2 linked regions of the Duganella zoogloeoides genome follow. The protein of the gene in region 1 interacts with the protein of each later gene in a pairwise test. Links are inferred from orthologs where the notes say so. Each region holds a gene or a part of one and is shown in the gene's direction. Other genes may lie near its edges.

Region 1 (4,945 bases):
CAGTCGCTGAGCCACGCGGTGTTGGGATCGGCGCCGATGAACAGGAACACGCGGCACACATCGTAGTCGGTTTCCTGTTCGGTTTTGGCGTTGCGCACGCGGATCTGTTTCAGGCCGTCGTCGTTGCCTTCCAGCGCCACGATTTCGCTGTGCGTGTGCAGCTCGATATTGGGCGTGGCTTCGATGCGTTCGATCAGGTAGCTCGACATGGTGGCGGCCAGACTGTCGCGGCGGATCAGGATGTGCACCTTGGATGCATGGCCCGACAGGAATACGGCAGCCTGGCCGGCCGAGTTGCCGCCGCCGACCAGCACGATTTCTTCCGAGCGGCACAGCTTGGCCTCGATCGGCGACGCCCAGTAGTAAACACCCTTGCCCTCGAACTGCTTGAGGTTGGCCAGCGACGGCCGGCGGTAGCGCGCGCCGCACGACAGCACCACGGTGCGCGCCTTGAGCTTCTGGTAGCTGCCGCACATTTCCACTTGCAGCGGCCAGGTGTCGCAGATCAGGCGGCCGGTGGGCGCCGGGATGGCGATCTCGACGCCGAACTTCTGCGCCTGCACGTACGCACGGCCTGCCAGCGCGCCGCCCGAGATGCCGGTGGGAAAACCCAGGTAGTTTTCGATACGGGCGCTGGCGCCCGCCTGACCGCCGTAGGCGCGCGTTTCCAGCGCCAGCACCGACAACCCTTCGGATGCGGCATACACGGCGGTCGCCAGGCCGGCCGGACCGGCGCCCACCACGATCACGTCCCACACCTTGTCTTCGCTCAGTTCGGGCAGCATGCCCAGGCAGCGGCCCATGTCCACCACGGTGGGGTTTTTCTTGATGGCGCCGTCGGGGCAGACCACCAGCGGCAGGTCGTCGCCGCTGGCCTGGTGCAGGGCGATCAGGTCGGCCGCGCGCAGGTCTTCGGCCGGGTCGATCACGCTGTACGGGTGGCCATTGGCCGACAGGAAGCTTTGCAGCGCGTGTACCCGGCCCTGGCTGCGCGCGCCGATGATGGTGGGGCCGCCCGAGTTCTGCTCGATCAGGCCCACCCGGCGCAGGATCAACGCCCGCACAATGCGCTCGCCCAGGTCGGCATGCGCGACCAGCAAGGCGCGCAGCGATTCCGGCGGCACCACCAGCACCTCGGTGGTGCCGGCTGCGTAGCCGTTGGCCAGCGGCGAGCGGCCCGACAGTTGCGCCACCTCACCGGCGAACTGGCCGACGGTGTGGGTGATGAACAGCAGCGGGTCGTCGAGGCCGTTGGTGCGGTACATGGCGATCGCACCCTTGAGCACCAGCATCAGGCCATAGCAGGTTTTGCCTGCTTCGATCACCGGTTCGCCGTCCTGGTACGTGCGCGCCTGGCCGAACCGCAGCATGTGCTTGATGTCGCCGGGGCTCAGGGTAGGGAAGATCTGGTAGCCGCGCTTTTCCAGGTCGAGCGTGGGAGCGGACGCGGTAGCCGTGGCCGTGGAAGCGAGGGCGTCGTGCGTTTCTGCGGCGATGGGGTCGAGCGGGGAGATGGCCATGATGTGGAAAGAAGTGGGTGCGCCGGGGTGGCGATTGGATGGAAGTCTAGCGCAAGGCGTGGCGTGCGTGTGAAGAGTTGGCGCGCCTTGACCTTTCGGGAGGGGCCATCGTGGTGCTTGCAATACACGCAAGCCCAACTCGGATTAAAATGGCTGTTCTGACGCACTCACCGACAAAGAAAACGATGGCTTACAAGACTCTGGAAGATACGATCGGCAATACGCCGCTGGTGCAGCTGACCCGCCTGCCGGGCGCCGAGGCGGCGGCACGCAACAATATCATTTTGGGCAAGCTCGAAGGCAACAACCCGGCCGGTTCGGTCAAGGACCGCGCGGCCATGTCCATGCTCAAGCGCGCCGAGGAACGCGGCGACATCAAGCCCGGCGATACGCTGATCGAAGCGACCAGCGGCAACACCGGCATCGCGCTGGCCATGGCGGCCGCGCTGCGCGGCTACAAGATGCTGCTCCTGATGCCGGAAAACCTCAGCGTGGAACGACGCCAGAGCATGGCCGCCTACGGCGCCCAGATCATGCTCACGCCCAAGACCGGCGGCATGGAATACGCGCGCGACATGGCCGAGCAATTGCAAAAAGACGGCAAGGGCATCATCCTCGACCAGTTCGGCAACCAGGACAATGCACGTGCCCACTACGACAGCACCGGCCCCGAAATTTGGCGCGACACCGAAGGCCGCGTCACGCACTTCGTCAGCGCCATGGGCACCACCGGCACCATCATGGGCGTGTCGCGCTACCTGAAAGAGCAAAACCCGGGCGTGCAGATCATCGGCGCCGAGCCGGAAGAAGGTTCGTCGATACCCGGCATCCGCAAATGGCCGGAAGCCTACCTGCCGAAGATCTACGACCGCACGCGGGTGGACAAGGTGGAATCGGTTTCGCAGGCAGCAGCCGAACGCATGGCGCGCCGGATGGCGGCGGAAGAGGGGATTTTCTGCGGAATTTCGGCAGCGGGCGCCTGCGAGATCGCACTGCGCCTGTCGCAAACGGTGGAGAACGCGACGATCGTGTTCATCGTCTGCGACCGTGGTGACCGCTACCTGTCGACCGGTGTGTTCCCGGCCTGATATAGAACGTTGATGCAGAAACTTAAAGCAAACAATCCCGCGCCCCTGGATAAGGGGCCGGGATGATGTGACGACCGGGGTGAATTAACCCTGGCTGCCCGAACCGGAATCGACCGGATCTTTCGGTTTGAACTGTTTGTCGCTGATGCGGAACTTGTTGCGGCGATCGCCCATCAAGTAACGCAGGTCGCGAATGCTCAGATCGCTCACTTCGTGCATGCGAATCAGCAGCGAGGCGCCGACCGGCAGACGGTGGTGACGAATTTTCGAGATCACCGGCGGCGCAACTTCCAGCGCGCGCGACAAGGCCGCATCGTTTTTCAGACGCAGGTTCTCGATCAGGGTATCGAGCAGGCGGTTGGGATTGTATTGCAGCAGGTCATCGCCATCCGCATCGTTGTTCATATCTATGCCGACTTGGTTTGTCATGATTTCGTCTTTTCCTTCTGTAAAGTTGTCCTGCTAAGTACAACACTCGGAGCTCGCTTTGCTGCGTAATGTTCTTCCTTACTCAGGAAAATTCACACACGGACGGAATTCCGGGATAAAAAGTTTCATAATATATACACAATTATACAACATCGCGCCATATAATACTCAGCAGCAATTAAAAAAAGCTTTGCGTGTGTGATCTTGTTGTCAAGATGCAACATTGTGTGAGAATTATACACCGCTTCTTGTGCTAAGCTTCGGTGCCCACATCATATTAGCAACTAAACTTAATTGTAAGGCAATTCTGTTGGTGTGCAGGATATTTTTTTGCCGTGCTAAGTTAGTTGTCGCACGGAAGATAATTTCTATTTAGTAATTAAGATAGTGCTCTCAAGAACTTGTCTCAAGAGCATTTACGCTTCCTTACATCCTTATAGACCAGCCCCTACAGCGCCGTTATTGCCACGCGCATCCTTGATCGCCTGTCCCAGGTCCACGACCGACATCGCATAGAAGTAGCTGCGGTTGTATTGGGTAATGGCAAAGAAATTCGGATTGGCAGCCCAATATTCGGTCGCCTCGCCACCATTTTGCAAGTCTACCAGGCCATACAAATTCTGATCCGGCAATGCTACTGTGGGGACGACACCCGCTGCCGACAAGTCCTGCGGCTTGTATTTTGCCGTCAACCCCTGTTGCAATAGCGGCTCCCAGGCGCGGTTAGCCGAGACTTTGACCGGGTAGGCGATCGGCCCCGTTACCTGGCGCTGCCAGCCATGGGCGGCCAGGAACGACGCCACGCTGCCGACCACGTCGGTGCTCGAACCGAGCAGGTCGATCTTGCCGCTGCCATCGAAATCGACCGCGTATTTCATCGCGCTGCTGGGCATGAACTGCGGCATGCCCATGGCGCCGGCAAACGAACCGAGCATCGAAAGCGGCTCGAGGCCGTCGGCGCGGGCGAACAGCAGCGCCGCTTCCAGCTCGCTTTTGAAATACGCCATGCGCGCTTCGCGCGTCGGGCTCTCGGGATAGGAAAACGCCAGCGTGGTCAGGGTGTCGAGCACGCGGAAGCGGCCAGTGATGCGGCCGTACACGGTTTCCACGCCGACGATGGCAACGATGATCTCGGCCGGCACGCCGTACAGCGATTCGGCGCGCGCGAGCGCTTCGGCATTCTCGTTCCAGAACCGCACGCCGGCGCTGGTGCGCACCGGATCGACGTTCAGGGCGCGGTAGGCCTGCCAGTTTTTCGGCTTGCCCGGCGGCGCCGGTTTGACCAGTTGCACCACCGAGTCCAGGTAGCGCACCTGGTTGATCACGGTGTCGAGCTCCTTGCGGTCGAAACCGTTGCGGATGGCAACGTCATCGAGGAACGTCCGCACTTCCTTCCACTCGCCGAAGTTGACGTATTCGCCGACGTAATCGGTGCCGGGCTTGGGCGCGGGCTTGGGTTCGGCCTTTTTCTTGGGCGCGGTTTTCTTGTGCTGCGACGGGGGCAGCTTGTAGCCGTAGCGGTCCACACCTTGCGCATGGACGCCGGCGGCGCAGGTCAGCAGCAGGGAGGCCAGCAGGGGAGCAATCAGAGGTTTTATCGGCATAGGGGTAACAGTGTTTTAAGCGTCGCCAGCGACGCTGTACGTGATTCGGTATCGGGCGCGGCGTATTTGAGTGTCCCGTACAGTAACAAAAACCGGTCGGCGGCGGCGTGCTGTTCCGCACTTGCCGGCCGCGTGCGCAGGCGGGCGGCATACGCGGCCGGGCCTTCGTCCGGCTGGCGCGGGTCGCCATGGCGCGCTTGCCGCCGGCAAAAGGCATCGTACAGGACCTCGAGCGGATCGGCCGCGCGCCGCTGGCGCCGCCACTGCCACAAAGCCAGCAAGCCGGCCACCAGCAGCGCTGCCA
Region 2 (4,976 bases), 570 kb from region 1 along the record:
TGTACGAGCTCGACGATTTGCGCGGCGCGGTCAAGGCCAAGGGCGACAAGGTGCAGCGGGCCGATATCGCTGCCGTACGCGCACTACTAGTTAACAGTACAAACAGTACTCACTCCTCCGAATCGAACCATGAATAAAAAACATCTTGCCGTCTATGCCGGCGTTGCCGTGCTGTTTGCCGCTGCCGGCGCCTACACCGGCATGAAGAAAGAAGCGGCGCCGATTACGGCCACCGCCCCGGCCGGTGTGACCGGTCCGGTACAGGCGCTGCTAGCGCAAACCATGCCAGACGCGGCTGGCAAGGCCACGCCGCTGGCGCAGTTCCAGGGCAAGGCGATGCTGGTCAATTTCTGGGCCACGTGGTGCGCGCCGTGCGTGCAGGAAATGCCGGAGCTGTCCGAACTCTCGTCCGGAGAAGCCGGCAAGAAGCTGCAAGTTATCGGGATCGGTATCGATTCGCCAACCAACATCGCCGAATTTAGCGCCAAGTATAAAATCACCTACCCGGTGCTGGTGGCCGGCATGAGCGGCACGGACCTGTCGCGCCAGTTCGGCAATGTCAACGGCGGCCTGCCGTTCACGGTGCTGATCGGCGGCGACGGCCAGGTCAAGAAGACTTACCTGGGCAAGCTGAAGTTTGACGAGCTGCACAAGGATTTGGCAACGCTGTAACTTGCCAGACACTGGGTACACGCATTTTTTTCTCTTGCCAATGCAGGCAGTTGGCGGCAAAATGCGAAACTTTCGCGGAAAACGGTCAAGAACATGGCAAAAAACCTCCTCCTCCTGAACGGCCCCAACCTGAATTTATTGGGCACCCGGGAGCCGGAGATTTACGGCGCCGCCACCCTGGCCGATGTGGAACACGCAGCCCAGGCACAAGCGCAAGCGGCTGGCGCCACCTTGTCTTGTTTTCAGAGCAATCACGAAGGGGCGTTGATCGACCGCATCCATGCTGCCCGCACCGAGGGCGTGGACGCCATCGTCATCAACCCGGGTGGACTCACGCATACCAGCGTGGCGCTGCGCGACGCCCTGGCGGGCGTGGCCATTCCATTTGTAGAAGTGCATATTTCGAATATTTACCAGCGCGAGTCGTTTCGCCACCATTCATTCCTGAGCGCGATCGCCAGTGGCACGATCTGTGGACTCGGTATCGAAGGATATCGGTTTGCCATCGACTTCGTTCTTAAAAGGCGATAATCTACGCGATCTGCGCGCAATTTAACGCGGCTGCGCCCAAAAGGCGTCGCCGTCATCACTTAAAAACAAGATATTCCTGGGGGTTACATGGATCTACGCAAACTGAAGACCTTGATTGATTTGGTCGCAGAATCCGACATCGCAGAGCTCGAAGTGACCGAAGGCGAGAGCAAAGTCCGCATCGTCAAATCGTCGGCCATGCCGCAAAACCAGATGGTGATGATGCAGCCGCAAGGCATTCCTCAGTACCATGCAGCGCCGGCGCCAGCCGCCGCCCCGGTTGCCGCAGCCGCGCCTGCCGTAGCCGCCGAGCCAACCGGCCACATCGTCAAATCGCCGATGGTCGGCACCTTCTATCGTTCGTCGGCGCCGGGTTCGGCAGCCTTTGTCGAAGTGGGCGCCACCGTCAAGGAAGGCGACACCCTCTGCATCATCGAAGCGATGAAGCTGCTCAACGAAATCGATGCCGACAAGTCCGGCACGATCACCCAGATCCTGGTCGAGAATGGCCAGCCGGTCGAATTCGGCCAACCGCTGTTTGTGATAGGCTAAGACGAGTTTCAGCGCCCGCCCCGCCGCACTGTCGGTGACGGGCGCGCCGTCTTCCGCATCCCCTCCCTACTTGATGTTACCGGTCTCTGCCGGTGATCACAGAAATACGCGAACCTACCATGTTTGAAAAAATCCTCATTGCCAATCGTGGCGAAATTGCCCTCCGTATCCAGCGCGCTTGCCGCGAACTGGGCATCAAGACGGTCGTGGTCCACTCGGAAGCGGACAAGGACGCCAAGTACGTCAAATTGGCCGACGAGTCGGTATGTATCGGCCCGGCGGCCTCGACGCTCAGCTACCTGAACATGCCAGCCATCATCAGCGCGGCCGAAGTGACCGACGCCGAAGCGATCCACCCGGGCTACGGCTTCCTGTCGGAAAACGCCGACTTCGCCGAGCGCGTGGAAAAATCGGGCTTCGTGTTCATCGGTCCGCGTTCGGAATCGATCCGCATCATGGGCGACAAGGTGTCGGCCAAGCAAACCATGATCAAGGCGGGCGTGCCTTGCGTGCCCGGCTCGGAAGGCGCGCTTCCCGACGATCCGAAAGCCATCGTGCAGATCGCCCGCAAGGTCGGCTACCCGGTCATTATCAAGGCGGCCGGCGGCGGTGGCGGACGCGGCATGCGCGTGGTGCATACCGAAGCGGCGCTGATCAATGCCGTGGCCATGACCAAGACCGAAGCCGGTACCGCCTTCGGCAATCCGGAAGTGTACATGGAGAAGTACCTGGAAAATCCGCGCCACGTGGAAATCCAGATCCTTGCCGACGAACACAAAAACGCCGTCTGGCTGGGCGAACGCGACTGCTCGATGCAGCGCCGCCACCAGAAGGTGATCGAAGAAGCGCCGGCGCCGGGCATCCCGCGCAAGCTGATCGAAAAGATCGGCGACCGCTGCGCCGAAGCGTGCCGCAAGATCGGCTACCGTGGCGCCGGCACCTTCGAGTTCCTGTATGAAAACGGCGAGTTCTACTTCATCGAGATGAACACCCGCGTGCAGGTCGAACACCCGGTCACCGAAATGATCACCGGCATCGACATCGTGCAGGAACAGATCCGCATCGCCTGCGGCGAGAAGCTGCGCTTCCGCCAGCGCGACGTCATGCTGTCGGGCCACGCCATCGAGTGCCGTATCAATGCCGAAGATGCCTTCAAGTTCACGCCGTCGCCGGGCCGCATTACGTCGTGGCACGTGCCGGGTGGTCCCGGCATCCGCGTCGATTCGCACGCATATGCCGGCTACTACGTGCCGCCGCATTACGATTCGATGATCGGCAAGGTCATTTCGTACGGCGCCACCCGCGAGCAGGCCATCCGCCGCATGCAGATCGCGCTGTCGGAAATGGTCGTCGAAGGTATTTCGACCAACATCCCGCTGCACCGCGAGCTGATGATCGATGCCCGTTTCATCGAAGGCGGCACCAATATTCACTACCTCGAGCACAAGCTGGCCGACATGCCAGAACTCAATAAACTGAGCCTGAACCCGAAAGCGCCACAATGAGCTGGACCGAAATCGTCATCGAAATCGCGCGCGAACACGCCGAAGCCCTGTCCGAAGCACTGATGGACGTGGGCGCGCTGTCGGTCTCCGTCGAGGACGCCGATGAAGGCACCGACGCCGAACGTCCGCTGTTCGGCGAGCCGGGCATGGAACCGACCGAAGCGGCCTGGGACCACAGCCGCGTGGTGGCCCTCACCGACGAAGCCGACGACCAGGCCGTGATCGTGGCCGCTGCCGCCGGCCAGGCTGGCCTGGCCAAGCTGCCCAAGTTCACCACCCGCAAGGTGGAAGAGCAGGACTGGGTGCGCCTGACGCAGTCGCAATTCGCACCGATTCACATCGGCAAGAACATCTGGGTCGTGCCGAGCTGGCACGAGGCACCGGATCCTGACGCGCTGATCCTGGAACTCGACCCGGGCCTGGCGTTCGGTACCGGCAGCCATCCGACCACGCGCTTGTGCATGGAATGGCTGGAAGCCCATCCGGCGCCCGGCAAGACCGTGCTCGACTACGGCTGCGGTTCCGGCATCCTGGCCATGGTAGCCAGGAAGGTCGGCGCTGGTGAAGTCGTGGGTGTGGACATCGATCCGCAAGCGATCGAATCGGCTGCCGACAATGCCCAGCGCAACCATTGCGAGATCGAATACTTCCTGCCCGACACCTTCGCCCAGTCCGCGCATGCCGAGCAGAAGTTCGACATCGTGGTGGCGAATATCCTGTCGAGCCCGTTGAAATTGATGGCGCCGATGTTGTCGGGCCGCGTCGCGCCCGGTGGCGCACTGATCCTGTCGGGCGTGCTGGCGCGCCAGGCCGAGGAAGTGGCTGCCGCTTACGCACCGTTCATCAAGCTCGGCGTATGGGCCGAACAGGATGGCTGGGTCGCCCTGCACGGTCGCCTCGGCAGTGACGTGGTTCCCGCCGCGCGCTAATCACACCCATGGCGCTTGCCACCAAATGCCCCCACTGCAACACGATATTTCGGGTCGCTCATGACCAGCTGAAATTACGTGGGGGCATAGTGCGCTGTGGCTCCTGCAACCAGGTGTTTGACGGTAATGCTGCGTTGCTGGAGCCGCTGGCGCCGCCTGCTGCGCCAGCCGTTTCTTCCGCTGCTGTTCCTTCTGCAGCAGCTCCTTCTACCGCTGCTCGTCTTGCCGCGGCTCCTGCCGGCTCCGTGCCTGATGCCGCTGCGCCTCCTGCCGCCATTGCGCCGGCCGCCGAACCAAGCGAGTTCGATCTCGATTTCGACGACGTCGATGACGCTGCCCTGCCCCCGCTGCCTGTGATGGCTGAGGTCAAATTGCCGGACTCGGTGGCGGCATTGAGCCTGGATTTCGATGATGAGGCCGGGACTGCTGCGGCCGAACCTGCGCCGCAGCCATTGCCCGCACAGTGGCGTGTTCGGCCGCCGGCGCCGCCAGCAGCGCCGGTATCGCTCACCAAGCCTGAGCCCGAGCCGCTGCGTGATCCCCAGCCGCTACCAGCGCCTGCCGTACTGGCCGAACCCGAACCCGCGCCCGCCCCGCCCCCCGAACCGACCGCGCAAGACCTGATCAGCGGCGACACGCTGTCCGAGGAAGAGTTGCAAGCGGCGATCGAGGTGGAACTGGCCGCGCTGGACGCCCGCATGGCGGCCGCGCAACCGGCGCCGGCCGTGCAAGTCGTCCGGGAAGTCAGGCCGGCACGCAGCGACGAGCGCCGCGAACCCACGCTCGA

Evidence for each region. Proteins that work in one complex are often made in the same cells at the same time.
Region 2: the proteins of cysM (region 1) and accC interact in binary tests that used the Escherichia coli proteins (3 or more experiments, as listed by UniProt). The link is inferred for Duganella zoogloeoides from one-to-one orthologs.

The regions. Positions count from the first base shown.
Region 1 is NZ_CP140152.1:4,517,410-4,522,354, reverse strand. Bases 720-3,656 are described here. They hold cysM (cysteine synthase CysM), read left to right. Parts: upstream 720-1,705; coding sequence 1,706-2,608; downstream 2,609-3,656. Other genes in these bases: mltB (lytic murein transglycosylase B), read right to left, coding at 3,472-3,656; SR858_RS19960 (hypothetical protein), read right to left, coding at 2,693-3,037; SR858_RS19970 (FAD-dependent oxidoreductase), read right to left, coding at 720-1,520. Outside these bases: more of SR858_RS19970, read right to left, coding at 1-719; more of mltB, read right to left, coding at 3,657-4,641; SR858_RS19950 (transglutaminase family protein), read right to left, coding at 4,632-4,945. UniProt on the Escherichia coli protein: Two cysteine synthase enzymes are found. Both catalyze the same reaction. Cysteine synthase B can also use thiosulfate in place of sulfide to give cysteine thiosulfonate as a product.
Region 2 is NZ_CP140152.1:5,084,028-5,089,003, forward strand. What follows is about bases 1,100-4,067. They hold accC (acetyl-CoA carboxylase biotin carboxylase subunit), read left to right. Parts: upstream 1,100-1,874; coding sequence 1,875-3,260; downstream 3,261-4,067. Other genes in these bases: aroQ (type II 3-dehydroquinate dehydratase), read left to right, coding at 1,100-1,203; accB (acetyl-CoA carboxylase biotin carboxyl carrier protein), read left to right, coding at 1,291-1,755; prmA (50S ribosomal protein L11 methyltransferase), read left to right, coding at 3,257-4,067. Also shown: SR858_RS22425 (hypothetical protein), read left to right, coding at 1-137; SR858_RS22430 (TlpA family protein disulfide reductase), read left to right, coding at 130-672; more of aroQ, read left to right, coding at 766-1,099; more of prmA, read left to right, coding at 4,068-4,189; SR858_RS22455 (DUF3426 domain-containing protein), read left to right, coding at 4,198-4,976. UniProt on the Escherichia coli protein: This protein is a component of the acetyl coenzyme A carboxylase complex; first, biotin carboxylase catalyzes the carboxylation of the carrier protein and then the transcarboxylase transfers the carboxyl group to form malonyl-CoA.